2 regions of the Acetonema longum DSM 6540 genome follow, and region 2 is predicted to be linked to the other one. Evidence: riboswitches for the same ligand, from Rfam matches in the RefSeq annotation. Region 2 holds a riboswitch; the other holds the start of a gene.
The links. Region 2 has a riboswitch for S-adenosylmethionine ahead of metK (methionine adenosyltransferase). Riboswitches for the same ligand answer to the same signal wherever they lie in the genome.

Region 1: linked by a shared signal. The riboswitch ahead of metA (homoserine O-acetyltransferase MetA) and the one ahead of metK (methionine adenosyltransferase) in region 2 are both predicted to bind S-adenosylmethionine.

Annotation. Positions count from the first base shown of each region.
Region 1 is NZ_AFGF01000054.1:32,705-39,126, forward strand. Features, by position in the region: gene ALO_RS07180 (ABC transporter substrate-binding protein) at 1-505, opposite strand, end outside; gene ALO_RS07185 (class I SAM-dependent methyltransferase) at 856-1,662, opposite strand; gene metA (homoserine O-acetyltransferase MetA) at 1,870-2,787, opposite strand; SAM riboswitch class I at 2,906-3,012, opposite strand; gene pdxT (pyridoxal 5'-phosphate synthase glutaminase subunit PdxT) at 3,093-3,692, opposite strand; gene pdxS (pyridoxal 5'-phosphate synthase lyase subunit PdxS) at 3,697-4,575, opposite strand; gene pdxR (MocR-like pyridoxine biosynthesis transcription factor PdxR) at 4,696-6,147, shown strand; gene ALO_RS07210 (SDR family NAD(P)-dependent oxidoreductase) at 6,236-6,422, shown strand, end outside.
Region 2 is NZ_AFGF01000126.1:108,667-115,088, reverse strand. Features, by position in the region: gene priA (primosomal protein N') at 1-1,400, opposite strand, end outside; gene metK (methionine adenosyltransferase) at 1,525-2,709, opposite strand; SAM riboswitch class I at 2,775-2,886, opposite strand; gene coaBC (bifunctional phosphopantothenoylcysteine decarboxylase/phosphopantothenate--cysteine ligase CoaBC) at 2,980-4,173, opposite strand; gene rpoZ (DNA-directed RNA polymerase subunit omega) at 4,185-4,391, opposite strand; gene gmk (guanylate kinase) at 4,403-5,008, opposite strand; gene remA (extracellular matrix/biofilm regulator RemA) at 5,028-5,294, opposite strand; gene ALO_RS13805 (YicC/YloC family endoribonuclease) at 5,355-6,239, opposite strand; gene ALO_RS13800 (hypothetical protein) at 6,369-6,422, opposite strand, start outside.

The DNA of each region.
Region 1 (6,422 bases), on a different contig from region 2:
ACTGTTCCGGCCGTCCTGTCAGCTCGCCATAAAAGCGCAGCGTATCAAGTATCTGCTGATAGTTGTCCAGCATTTGCAGCAGAATCGGAATGCCCGCTTTTTCCAGAACCGGTACCAGCTGATGATGCGGCGGCACATTGACTCCCAGCACTAAATCAGGTTCAAGTGCGATCAGTTTTTCTACGTTCGGATTAGCGGTAGTCCCCACCTCCGGCACGGCCGCAACCGCCGTTTTAACCGTATCCGGCAGGGCTTGTGTCGTTGGCCTGCCAACCACCTTGCCGCCGGCGGCATAAAACAGATCCAGGCTGGAAGGGTTCAGGACGATAACACGCTGCGGCCGGACGGGAATTTGCACCACCCGTCCGGCGCTGTCAGTTACCGGCCGCATCACTGTTGACGCCGGCTGTACAGCCGGCGGTTGCATCTGCAGCGATAAAACTGCGCCCACTGCCAGGGCTCCCATTATCAAAATACCAATAATCCTGCCTATCCGGCTATTCATATTGCCACCTCGTCTTATTCCTGTTTTCTTGCTTTCCCGCCGCATCACTATGAAAGTGCAGCCCGGTCCGCGGCAGGCTGCTCCCGGCGGCCGTGCGCTCCGCAAAAAAGCAGAGCTCCGCCTATTCATGCGGAGCTCTGTGGCCCTCTCGTTTTTGATAATGATTATCATTATCAAAAACATTATAGAATACCTTCTTCTATCTGTCAATGGCATAGACAGACGCCCGGCGCGCAGCAAAGCAGAAAAAGGTCACCGCCGCTTCTGACAGAAGAAGCGGCGGTGACCTTTTTCTATTACCTGTAAGCAATTTTACCTTATTGCCTGTCCCTGTTCACCAAAAAGCGCGGTTACCCAAATACTAAATGAACGACGCTGTCGCTGAACCGGCGCTTAACGGCAGGGATCTTAGCCATCCAGGCCATCCAGCCCCATCTGTCTTGATGATAATCGAATAAATTCCACTCGTTGATGACCTTGATGCGGTTGTTGTACTGTTCCAGTTCTTTACCGCTGGTCACTCCCCACTGAAACCTGACGTTGTCCATCTTGCCGACTGTATCATGCTGCTTGCTCATTTTCACGATCCCCGGCGTAATGATTTCCAGCAGCATTTCGGCCTTGGGGAAGACGTCGGTCAGTTTATTAATCAGGCTTTTGATCTCCTGCTCGGTGAAGTACATGAGGGTCCCTTCCGCAATGATCAGGACCGGCTGCGCCTCTGCAGCAATTTCCTGAATCCAGGAATAATCGAAGACAGATTTGGCGATCATCTTATAGCGCTCTGTTTCACAGAAAAATTGCCGGCGAATACGGATCGACTCCGGCAAATCCAGATCGTACCAGCGAATCTTGCCGTTATCCACCTGTGCAAAGCGGGTGTCGAGGCCGCAACCGATATTGACGACCACAGCATCAGGGTGCCTGGCTATAAACGTCGCCGCCGCTTTGTTCAGGATTTCGGTTCTGATCACCACGCCAGTCTGTGATTTCCATGCCTTGTCGAATTTCGTGAAATCGTATTCGATCCGTTCCATGATCTCAATCGCTTTTGCATCTTTGAGGATCGGCTTGCCGCGCTTCGCCTCAACCGCCCGCGCCCATAACGGAATCAGCAACGTCTCCGGCACACCCTGCAGATTAGGCTGATGTTGCATACTGTTCCCTCCCCAATCATTTTATCTCCTTCAGAAAATACGTCACAATGATGATAATAATATTCATTCTCATTATATTGGGCTAAACTATATATGTCAATCATCGCCAATACCGCTTGCTATATGATGAGCGGTATCGCATGTGTCAACCCATTATTGCAGCTGCTCTCTTTGTGTCTGAATCAATCAAGCCCTGGCCCTTGACTCTTATAAATACGAAAGATCATAAGGGGTCCTCTGATAGACATAATAATTAAGCCAGTTGGAAAATAAAAGATGGGCGGCGCTGCGCCAAAGAACCATCGGAGACTGGTTGGGATCGTCATTGGGGTAGTAGTTTTGCGGCACTTGAATCGGCAGGCTCTGGGATACGTCCCGGTCATATTCGCCTTTCAGGGTCAGTGGGTCATATTCGGAGTGACCGGTGATAAAGAACTGGCGCCCGCTTAGGTCCGTCACGGCATACACCCCGGAAATACAGGATTCGGATAAAAGCTGCAGCTGCGGTTTATTGACAATGTCCTCCCGCCGGATTTCGGTGTGGCGGGAGTGAGGTACGTAGAAAAGATCATCAAAGCCTCGAAACAGTTGATCCTGGGCGGTAAAAATTCTTTTATGGGGAAAAACGCCAAACATTTTTTGCGGCAAATCATATTTGGGAACACCGTAGTGGTAATACAGGCCGGCCTGAGCCCCCCAGCAGATATGAAAAGTGGAATACACATGATTTTTAGTCCACTCCATGATCTCACAGAGTTCCGGCCAGTAAGCCACTTCTTCAAAAGGCATCTGTTCCACCGGGGCGCCAGTGATAATCATGCCGTCATAATTGTGGGACTTAACGCTATCAAAGGTTTCATAAAACTTAGTCAGGTGCTTCACAGGTGTATTAGTGGGTAAATAGCTGGCGGTATACATCAGATCCACTTCCACTTGCAGCGGCGTATTGCCCAACAGCCTCAACAGCTGCGTTTCAGTAGTGATTTTGGTGGGCATCAGGTTTAAGATTAAAATTTTCAGAGGCCGTATATCCTGAGTATAGGCCCTGTCTTCGTACATGACGAAAATATTTTCTTTTTCCAGAATGTCTGCCGCCGGCAGGTTATTAGGGATCTTGATCGGCATTTTACCACTCTCCTGTTTTTTGCAACGAGAAACAAGCCTGCTTTGCAGCTCTTGTTTCCGTCTAATAAAATAAAGACCTCTTTCCGGAAGAAAGAGGTCAACAAATCTGTTAGCTCCCCTCTCATCTCCCAAAACACTGCTGTTCTGCTGGAATTAGCACCACTGCTCTAACGAGCCGGTTGCCGGGCGTCATCGGGCCAGTCCCTCGACCACTCTGGATAAGAGTTGCGTTATTTAGTTTTTCTAATCATAGCATAAGCAAGAGAAGACGGTCAAGAGACTGGCGCCGGCTTTTTCGTCGGGGATCAAAGATTCGTTTTCAATACATTCCAGGCTGCTGCCTTGGCTGCAAAATAGCGGTGAAACGACAAATCGTCAGTCAGTTCCGGATGAAAAGCCGTGGCCAGCATATGGTCCTGCTCCACCGCTACAATGTGACCATCCACTTTGGCCAGGACTGTCACATCCGCCCCCGCCTCTTCCACATAAGGCGCCCGGATAAACACCAGGGGCACCGGTGCAGCGGATACCGCCGGAATGAGGGCTTCCGTGGAAAAGCTGTCCAACTGACTGCCATAGGCATTACGCCGCACGCAGATGTCCATGACCCCCAAATAACCGGTTTCCTGACCGGCGATGGTCCTGGCCAGCAGGATCATGCCGGCGCAAGTGCCCCACACCGGCATGCCTTCCTGAATCCGGTCCAGGATTGCCCGGGACAGAAGAAATTCTCGCAGCAGCTTACCCATCGCCGTGGATTCGCCTCCCGGCAAAATCAGTCCGGCGACAGGAGCCAAATCCGCTGCTTTTTTAACCGCCACACCCCGAATCTGAGGCAAGGCGTTGAGATGATCCAGGTGTTCTTTCACTGCGCCTTGCAGAGCTAATACCCCGATAGTCAGCATGGTGTTACCACCCCCGGGAAGCTAACCGTTCAGCAGGCTGGATTTTATCGATTTCAATGCCCACCATAGGCTCACCCAGATCTTCCGATATTCCGGCTAAAAACTCCGGATCATTGTAATGAGTAGTGGCCTGAACGATGGCTTTAGCCCGCCGGCTGGGGTCACCGGATTTGAAAATACCGGACCCGACAAAGACTCCGTCGCAGCCCAGCTGCATCATCAGGGCCGCATCGGCGGGGGTGGCGATGCCGCCGGCAGCGAAATTGACCACCGGCAGAGAGCCGTGTTCCCCGACATATTCAATCAGGTGCATGGGCGCACCCATTTCCTTGGCTATACTCATCAATTCTTCCCGGGGAGCGGCCTTGACCCGCCGCATATCCGCCAGCATGGTCCGCATATGCCGGACAGCTTCCACTACATTGCCGGTACCGGCTTCTCCCTTGGTGCGGATCATAGCTGCTCCTTCACCGATACGGCGCAGGGCTTCGCCCAGATTGCGGGCGCCGCAGACAAAGGGAATCTTAAAATCCCATTTATTGATATGGTAAAGCTCATCCGCCGGGGTTAAGACTTCGCTTTCGTCCACATAGTCGATACCAATGGCCTCTAAGATCTGGGCCTCTACAAAATGGCCGATCCGGGCCTTGGCCATGACCGGGATGGTAACCGAAGCCTTAATCTCCCGGATCATTTTCGGATCGGACATCCGGGCTACTCCGCCTTGGCTGCGAATATCAGCCGGTACTCTTTCCAGAGCCATGACAGCCACAGCGCCGGCTTCTTCGGCGATTTTAGCCTGTTCGGGGTTGGTCACATCCATAATGACGCCGCCCTTTAGCATCTGGGCCAGATTTTTGTTTAGTTCATACCGATTTTCCATATCCAGACTCCCCCTCTTTGCCGGCAGCAAAAAATTTGCTAAAATAGGCGTATCGATACAATTATTTGTATCGCCGGCGAATTTTTGTTATTATAGCAGAGAGGAAAGGAATTTTACAAGATGAATGAAGATTTTTTTGATTTTGTATCGATACAATTGGATAAGACCAGCAGGGCATCCCTCTATGCTCAGCTGTACGACAGCTTGCGGGAACTGATTCTGAGCGGCAAGCTGAGCCATGGCTACCTTCTGCCGCCGGTGCGGAAGCTGGCTGCTTTTTTAAGGGTTAATCCCGGCACAGTGGTCAACGCCTATAAGCTTCTGGAACAAAACGGCTACATCTACTCCCGGGCCGGCAGCGGCAACTATGTGGCCGAAATCGCCGGCAGCACGGCCGATGAGTATGAGCCGGCAACCCCTGACATCGACTTGGAACTGCCGGAGCATATCCCTGCGGGCGGCAGGAACTGCATTGATCTTGCCACCGTCATGCCGCCGCCGGATTTATTGCCCATTGATGACTTTAAGCGGGTATTGATCGAGGTATTGGACCGGGATCAGGGGTTTGCTTTCGGGTATCAGGAAAGTCAGGGATTCTTTCCTTTGCGGCAGTCCATTGCTGCTTACTTAAAAACCCAGGGTGTCCAGGCTCAGGCCGACAATGTGCAGATTATTTCCGGCGCCCAGCAGGGCATTGACATCATTGCCAAGGCTTTTCTCCAGTTCGGTGACTGCGTGTTTACCGAAAGTCCCACCTATCCGGGGGCTATCGCCGCCTTTCGTTCCCGGGGCGCCAAAATCATCGACATTCCCATGGACGCAGACGGCATGGCCATGCAGGAGCTGGAAAACAAAATTCGCGCCTTCCGCCCCCGCCTGATTTATGTTATGGCCAACATTCAAAATCCCACCGGTTACTCCTACTCGGTGATCAAGCGCAACCGATTGATCGGCCTGGCCCGGCGCTACGACGCCATTATTCTGGAGGATGACTATATCAGCGAGCTGGATTTTTCCGGTTCCCCCCTGGCCCCCTTAAAGGCTCTGGACCGGGACCAGCGAGTCATTTACCTGAAAAGCTTTTCCAAAATGTTTATGCCCGGTTTGCGGCTGGCTTTTTTACTGATGCCACCCCACTGGGTGGCAAAAGTTTCGGCGGTGAAGCATCACTCGGACATCGCCACCTCCGGCCTGACTCAGCGAGCCTTTGACCTGTATTTGCGTCAGGGCATCTGGCAGAAACATATCGGCGCTATCCGCCGGATTTATCAGGAAAGATACGAGGCGGCCCTAGCCGCCATCCGGGAATTCCTGCCGGATTCGACAGTCTGCCATCCGCCCCGGGGCGGCCTGACCTGCTGGCTGGCCCTGCGGGAAGGGGTATCGGCCCGCCTGATTGTCCAGTCCGCCGAGACAAAAGGTCTCCTGCTGCTGCCGGGAACCGCCTTTTTCCCCCGCCGGCCGCCGGACCGGTTTCTGCGGCTGAGTTTTGCTGTGGCTGATCAGGAAAAAATCGTTCAGGGAATAAAAATTCTGGGCGAAGTCATTGCTGAATATAAAGCGGAACCATAGGCAATGCCGGAAATCAGACAGCATCATGACAGGAGCAAAGGAATTCCGGCAAAAAATCGGGAAAACTACCGGGAAGGAAGTGGTTACGATGCAATACGACTTACAGGGAAAGGTCGCTTTGATTACCGGCGGCACCTCGGGAATCGGCCTGGCAGCCAGTCGCCTTTTTTTAGCAAACGGCGCCAAAGTGGTAATCGCCGGCCGGCGGGACTCCCAGGGCCAGGCAGCCCTGGAACAATTGAACCAGTGGCAGGCGGCGGTCCGGTTTGTCCGGA
Region 2 (6,422 bases):
AGCATGACCTGAGGCAACACGGCGCCGGCAATTCGTGACGGCAGCGACAGCAAGACATGCCTGCCGGCCAAAGCATCATAAAACGTTTCCACCGCAGGCGTGGCGCTGCCTAAAACGACTGCTGCCTGAGCCAGATTTGCCCTGGTCATGGCAACATCGCGAGTGTGATAGTAGGGAGATTCTTCCTGCTTATAGGTGAATTCATGCTCTTCATCCAAAATGATAATGCCCAAATTAGGCGCCGGCGCAAACACAGCCGACCTGGCCCCGATGATGACGCCTGCTGTTTCCTCGCGGATTCTCTGCCAGGTATCATACCGTTCATTCAGAGAAAGTTTACTGTGTATGACCACCACATCATTGGCAAATCGGGCTTTAAATCGTTGCACCAACTGGCTGGTCAAGGCTATTTCCGGCACGAGAACGATTGCCTGTTTTCCGGCCTGCCGCACCGCCGCAACGGCGCGAATATAGACTTCGGTCTTGCCGCTTCCGGTAATGCCATGCAGCAAAAAACTCTGAAATCGGCTATAAGATAATGCATCGGCAATAGCGGCAACAGCATTCTCCTGTTCCGGCGACAGTGTAACAGGTTGATACTTCCCTGCAACATTCTGATAGCTGTCGCGCATAACCTGCTTTCGAACGATTTTTATCATTTCAAGATCAACCAGGGTCTTAACTGTCTGACGAGACACCTTCATTTCTTTCAAATCAGCGTCAGTTAGGTTTCTCGTCAATAATGCCTGAATGAGCCGGAACTGAGCAGGTTTCCTTTCCATTTGGGGTAAAATGCCTGTCACCTGTTCGCCCGTGAGAGCCAAGTGCAGCTCAGACTCATATTTATTGACTCTTGCGGTTTGCACGGTACTGCTGCAGAGGACGAGTTTCCGCTGTTTCAGTTCCTCGATCAGCGACCGTGCCTCTGGTCCGAATTCTTTTTGGAACTGCCGCATCGTCACTATTTTTTGCCGGCGGAACCATTCCAATACCGCCGCCTGGTTTTCTGTCCTGGTTTCGTTGAATATACCGGCGTAATTCGCATTTAAATAATAGAATTTTTCTTTTCGAATGCCTTTTTTACCCGGGATAAACAGACGCATTGCTTCCGCCAGAGTGCAAAGGTAACGCTCACTAAGCCAGCGGGCTGTTTGCATCATATGATCATCAAACCAGGGATCATCATCTAAGACGTCCTGGATAGGCTTTAACTCATCTTTCCGGCCTTCTGGCTCAGAGCGGACCGCTACCACGAAACCTTCTTCCTGCCTGGAGCCAAAAGGTACAACCACCCGCCAGCCGGTATCCAGATAGGAAAATTGGTCCGGAATAAAGTAAGTGAAAGCGTCGGTCAGGTTCCGGATACCGGAATTAATGACTACCTCAGCCGTTTTTATCATGTTTTACCCCAATACAATCGCTTATAGTTATAACTCTTATCTTTAGATAAACTTAGCGAAATTCCTGTAAAAAACCGCGAAAAAACGCGGACATTTATGGATATGTCCGCGTTTTTGGAATTTACTATGATAGATTGGCTTCCCGGCGCAAAGCAGCGGCTTTGTCGGTCAGTTCCCAAGGCAGATCCAGGTCAGTCCGGCCAAAATGACCATAAGCGGCTGTTTGCCGGTAAATAGGCCGGCGGAGGTCCAGATTTTGAATAATCGCAGCCGGACGAAGGTCAAAATGCTTTTGCACCAGTTCGGAAATCTTCTCTTCGGAAAGTTTGGCCGTACCAAAAGTTTCGACCAGCACCGAAACAGGACGGGCTACGCCAATGGCATAAGCCAGCTGGATTTCACATTTGTCCGCCAATCCTGCCGCTACAATATTTTTGGCTACATAACGGGCGGCATAAGCGGCGGAACGGTCTACTTTCGTGGGGTCTTTGCCGGAAAAAGCGCCGCCGCCGTGACGGGCCATTCCGCCATAGGTGTCGACGATAATCTTGCGTCCGGTCAGGCCGGAGTCTCCTTGAGGTCCTCCGACGACAAAGCGGCCGGTAGGATTGATATAGTATTTGGTCTTACTGTCAATATACTCTTGGGGGATAATCGGCAGAATTACTTTTTGGATAATGTCCTGTTCAATCTGGGACAATTCCACGTCCGGACTGTGCTGAGAAGAAATCACAATCGTATCCACCCGCACCGGCTTGTCATTTTCATACTCCACCGTAACCTGAGTCTTGCCATCCGGCCTTAAGTAGCCCAACTCCCCGCTTTTACGGACTTCCGACAGCCGGCGGGAAAGTTTGTGAGCCCAGGCAATGGGAGTTGGCATCAGTTCGGGAGTTTCATTGGTGGCATACCCGAACATCATCCCCTGGTCCCCTGCGCCGATGGTTTCAAATGCATCCGTATCGCCTGCTTTGGCTTCCCGCGACTGGTCCACTCCCAGGGCAATATCCGCCGACTGCTCGTCAATCGAAGTCATGACGCCGCAAGTTTCACTGTCAAAGCCATATTTTGCGCGGGTATACCCGATATCCTTGATGGTCTGCCGGACAATTTTGGGGATGTCTACGTAGCAATTCGTGGTTATTTCACCGACCACATGCACCAAACCGGTGGTAACCAAGGTTTCGCAGGCCACACGGGCATATGGGTCCTGCGCGATGATGGCATCCAATACACTGTCGGAAATCTGATCGGCCATTTTATCAGGATGACCTTCTGTAACGGATTCTGAGGTGAATAATCTACGCATAACGTACCTCCATACTTTATAGATTCTAGTAAAAAATCACCCCGCCATGGAGTGATTTATTTTCACTCCCATCTTGCGAAAAAAATTCGCCGGAATTGGCACCGTTTCGACAGAGACTCTGTCAAATGGTTGCCGCAGCTTCATCGGGCCAGTCCCTCCGCCAACTCTGGATGAGTTTACTATATATAGTTTTTTACCAAGAAAATCTTACAGCAAATGAATTGAAAAAGCAAACAATTTTTATTGCCTTTTCCTTATTTCCATTTGCTTTTACACGAAACTGCAAATTCTATCAAGCAGGACATGCGCCAACTTGTCTTTCTCCATTTGCGGCAACTCTTCCGACGAGCCGTTCCGATACAAAAGTTTTACGATATTGGTGTCAGAGTTAAAGCCGGCGCCGGGGGCAGTCACATCATTGGCAACAATCATATCCAGGTTTTTCTGAACGAGCTTTTGCCGGGCATAGGTTAAAAGTTCATGAGTTTCCGCCGCGAAGCCGATTAAGAGTTGATTTGGTTTTTTTAAACCGCCTAGCTCTTTTAAGATATCCGGGTTTTTTTGCAAAATAAGCGTCAATGTGTCATCAGTTTTCTTTATTTTTTGGGGGGCAGTCTCTGTTGGCCGGTAATCAGCCACTGCCGCCGCCTTAATGACAATATCGGTGTCGGGAAATGCCGCCAAGACGGCCAGCCTCATCTGCTCAGTTGTTTCAATGGCAATGACTTTAACGCCGACCGGCGCCGCGAGAACAGTAGGGCCGGTTACTAAAGTAACCTCCGCCCCTCTTTCGACAGCGGCTTTGGCAATTGCATATCCCATCTTTCCGCTGGAACGGTTGCCGATGTAACGAACCGGATCAATCGGCTCCCGGGTGCCGCCGGCAGTAATTAGGATTTTTTTCTGCTGCAAGTCTTTTTTATGGCCTAAATAAGACAACAGCCTGTCGACAATAACCGCTGGCTGCGCCAACCGGCCGAAGCCTTCGACGCCGCAAGCCAGCCGGCCGCTTTCCGGTTGAATGATGTCATAACCCAGTTTCGCCAGTTTCACCAGGTTTTCTTGCAGGATCGGGTTATTATACATATTCGTGTTCATGGCAGGCGCCAAAATGACAGGCGCTCTGGTCGCCATCACCGTCGTGGAGAGCATATCATCGGCAATACCATTGGCAATTTTGCCAATGATATTCGCGGTTGCCGGCACGATCGCAAACACGTCGGCCAGGGAAGCCAAGGCGATATGCTCTACATTCCATTTTTTCGGCTCTTCCCACATGCCGACAACTACCGGATTCGCCGTTATTTCGCGAAAAGTAAGAGGAGTGACAAATTTGGCAGCTGCATCGGTCATAATGATATGCACGCTGCAACCGGCTTTTTTCAGACTACTGGCCACTTCAACCGCTTTATAGGCCGCAATCCCTCCGCTGACTCCCATCACAATATTTTTGGTCTGAGTCATGGAGCTCCCCCCTATTTTATGCCGGCTTTGGTGCGTTCGTAAGAAATTTTATTCTGGGCAACCTCTTCCAGGGCCAGGGTGACCGGCTTATTGGATTTGCTTTCCGCCAGGGGGGAATCGCCATTCATTACTTCACGGGCCCTTTTGGCCGCTAATACTACTAATGTATATTTACTATCTACTTTACTGACTAAAACATCTAAAGACGGACGAATCATTGGAATCCCCCTTAATCATTACAGATCTTGTCTAATATGTCTTGATTTCTCACCGTCCGGCACTTCTCCGCCGTAACAATCGACCGGATCTTGTTCACAGCCTTGGCCACTTCATCATTCATGATTACATAGTTGTAACTTCCGGCTAGGGATAACTCAGTTTTGGCGCAGCCGAGGCGCTTGGCAATCGCATCCGGTGTATCAGACCCTCTTTTGTTAATTCGTACTGATAACTCCGCTAATGATGGCGGGACAATAAAGATAAAGACTCCTTGTGGAAATTTTTCTTTTATTTTCATGGCACCCTGAACATCAATTTCAAGAACCACGTCTTGCCCGTTTTGCAGTTTCTCATCCACATACTGGCGGGGAGTGCCGTAATACTGCCCGTACACTTGGGCCCATTCCAACAAGGCATCCTGGCTTAGCATCTGCTGAAACGATTCAAGAGAGACAAAATGATAACTTACGCCTTTTATTTCTCCCGTTCTGGCGGGACGGGTCGTTGCTGAAACGGAGTAATGCAATTCAGGCATACTCCGCAGCAATTCTTTACAAATCGTTCCCTTCCCGGTGCCGGAGGGACCGGAAAGGACAATTAATATTCCTTGCTGCATTTGAAAACCCCTTCTTTAATTACTCGGCAGCGTCATCGGCAACATCCTTGCTGACCAGACGATGGGCGACAGTCTCGGGCTGAACGGCAGAAAGGATCACATGATCGCTGTCAGCAATGATAACTGCCCTGGTTCTTCTGCCATAAGTGGCGTCAATCAGCATCCCCCGATCCCGTGCTTCCTGAATAATGCGTTTGATCGGAGCTGATTCAGGACTGACAATTGAAATAATCCGATTGGCGGAAACAATATTACCAAAGCCGATATTGATCAGTTTGATTTCCATAGCAGAAAAAAACCTCCCTCAGTAATCTCCTATGTTTTGCCGGTCCATACTCATCTATTATTACTCTATGTTTTGGATTTGCTCTCTGACCTTTTCTATTTCACTTTTCATTTCGACAACCATATTGGACACTGTATAATCATTTGCTTTGGATCCTATGGTGTTAGTTTCACGGTTCATTTCCTGCACGATAAAATCCAGTTTGCGCCCTACCGGTTCATCTGACAAAAGTGTAACCCGGAATTGATTCAAATGGCTTTTCAGGCGCACTACTTCCTCGGTAAAATTAACTCTGTCCGCATAAATTGCCACTTCTTGCATAATTCTTGTTTCATCCGGTGCCGTTCCCGCCGAATCAAGCAATTCTTTCACTTTGGTTAAGATTTTGTCATAATAGTCGGTAATAATCTGGGGCGCTCTTTGGTCAATAGCATGCACCAAGGAGTTCAGCTTTTCAACTCGCTGAAGGAGGTCCTGCTGGATATGCTCACCCTCATTTTGCCGCATTGTTGTCAAATTTGCAACTGCCACATCTAATGCCTGAGCCAGTTTTTCCCAAAGCAAAGCAGTATCCTCATCCACTTCTTCCACTTTGAGTACATCCGGATATTTTGTGATATCATAAACCGAATCAGGCGGATCCATGGCCAGCAGTTGAGCTAAGTCTCTTAATGCTTTATGGTAAGCCATTGCTAATTCTTTGTCAACTCTGAGCACCCGATTCTTTTCACCGAACTCATCAAGAGAAATAAAGATATCAATCCTGCCCCGCACCAGGGTTTCCGACACTTTTCGCCGGATTTTATCTTCCAGACTGGCAAGATTTTTCGGCATGCGGATGGATATTTCATTATAACGATGATTTACTGCCTTGATTTCAGCAACAAACCGGTAATGTTTGTCCAAAAATTCCCCACGGCCGAAACCGGTCATGCTTTTTAACACTGTATTGCTCCTCTCAAGCATCTCACGCCTTGTGCATTTTGCGATGTTATTATTAACTGGGCCGCCGCTTCTTAATCCGGTATTCCAGAAATATTCTGCTTCCACCGAATAATTCCTTTTATTGCTTTATTATTTTATCTTCTCCAGGTCAAAGTAAAACTTACGCTGCTGCCCTTTATTCGT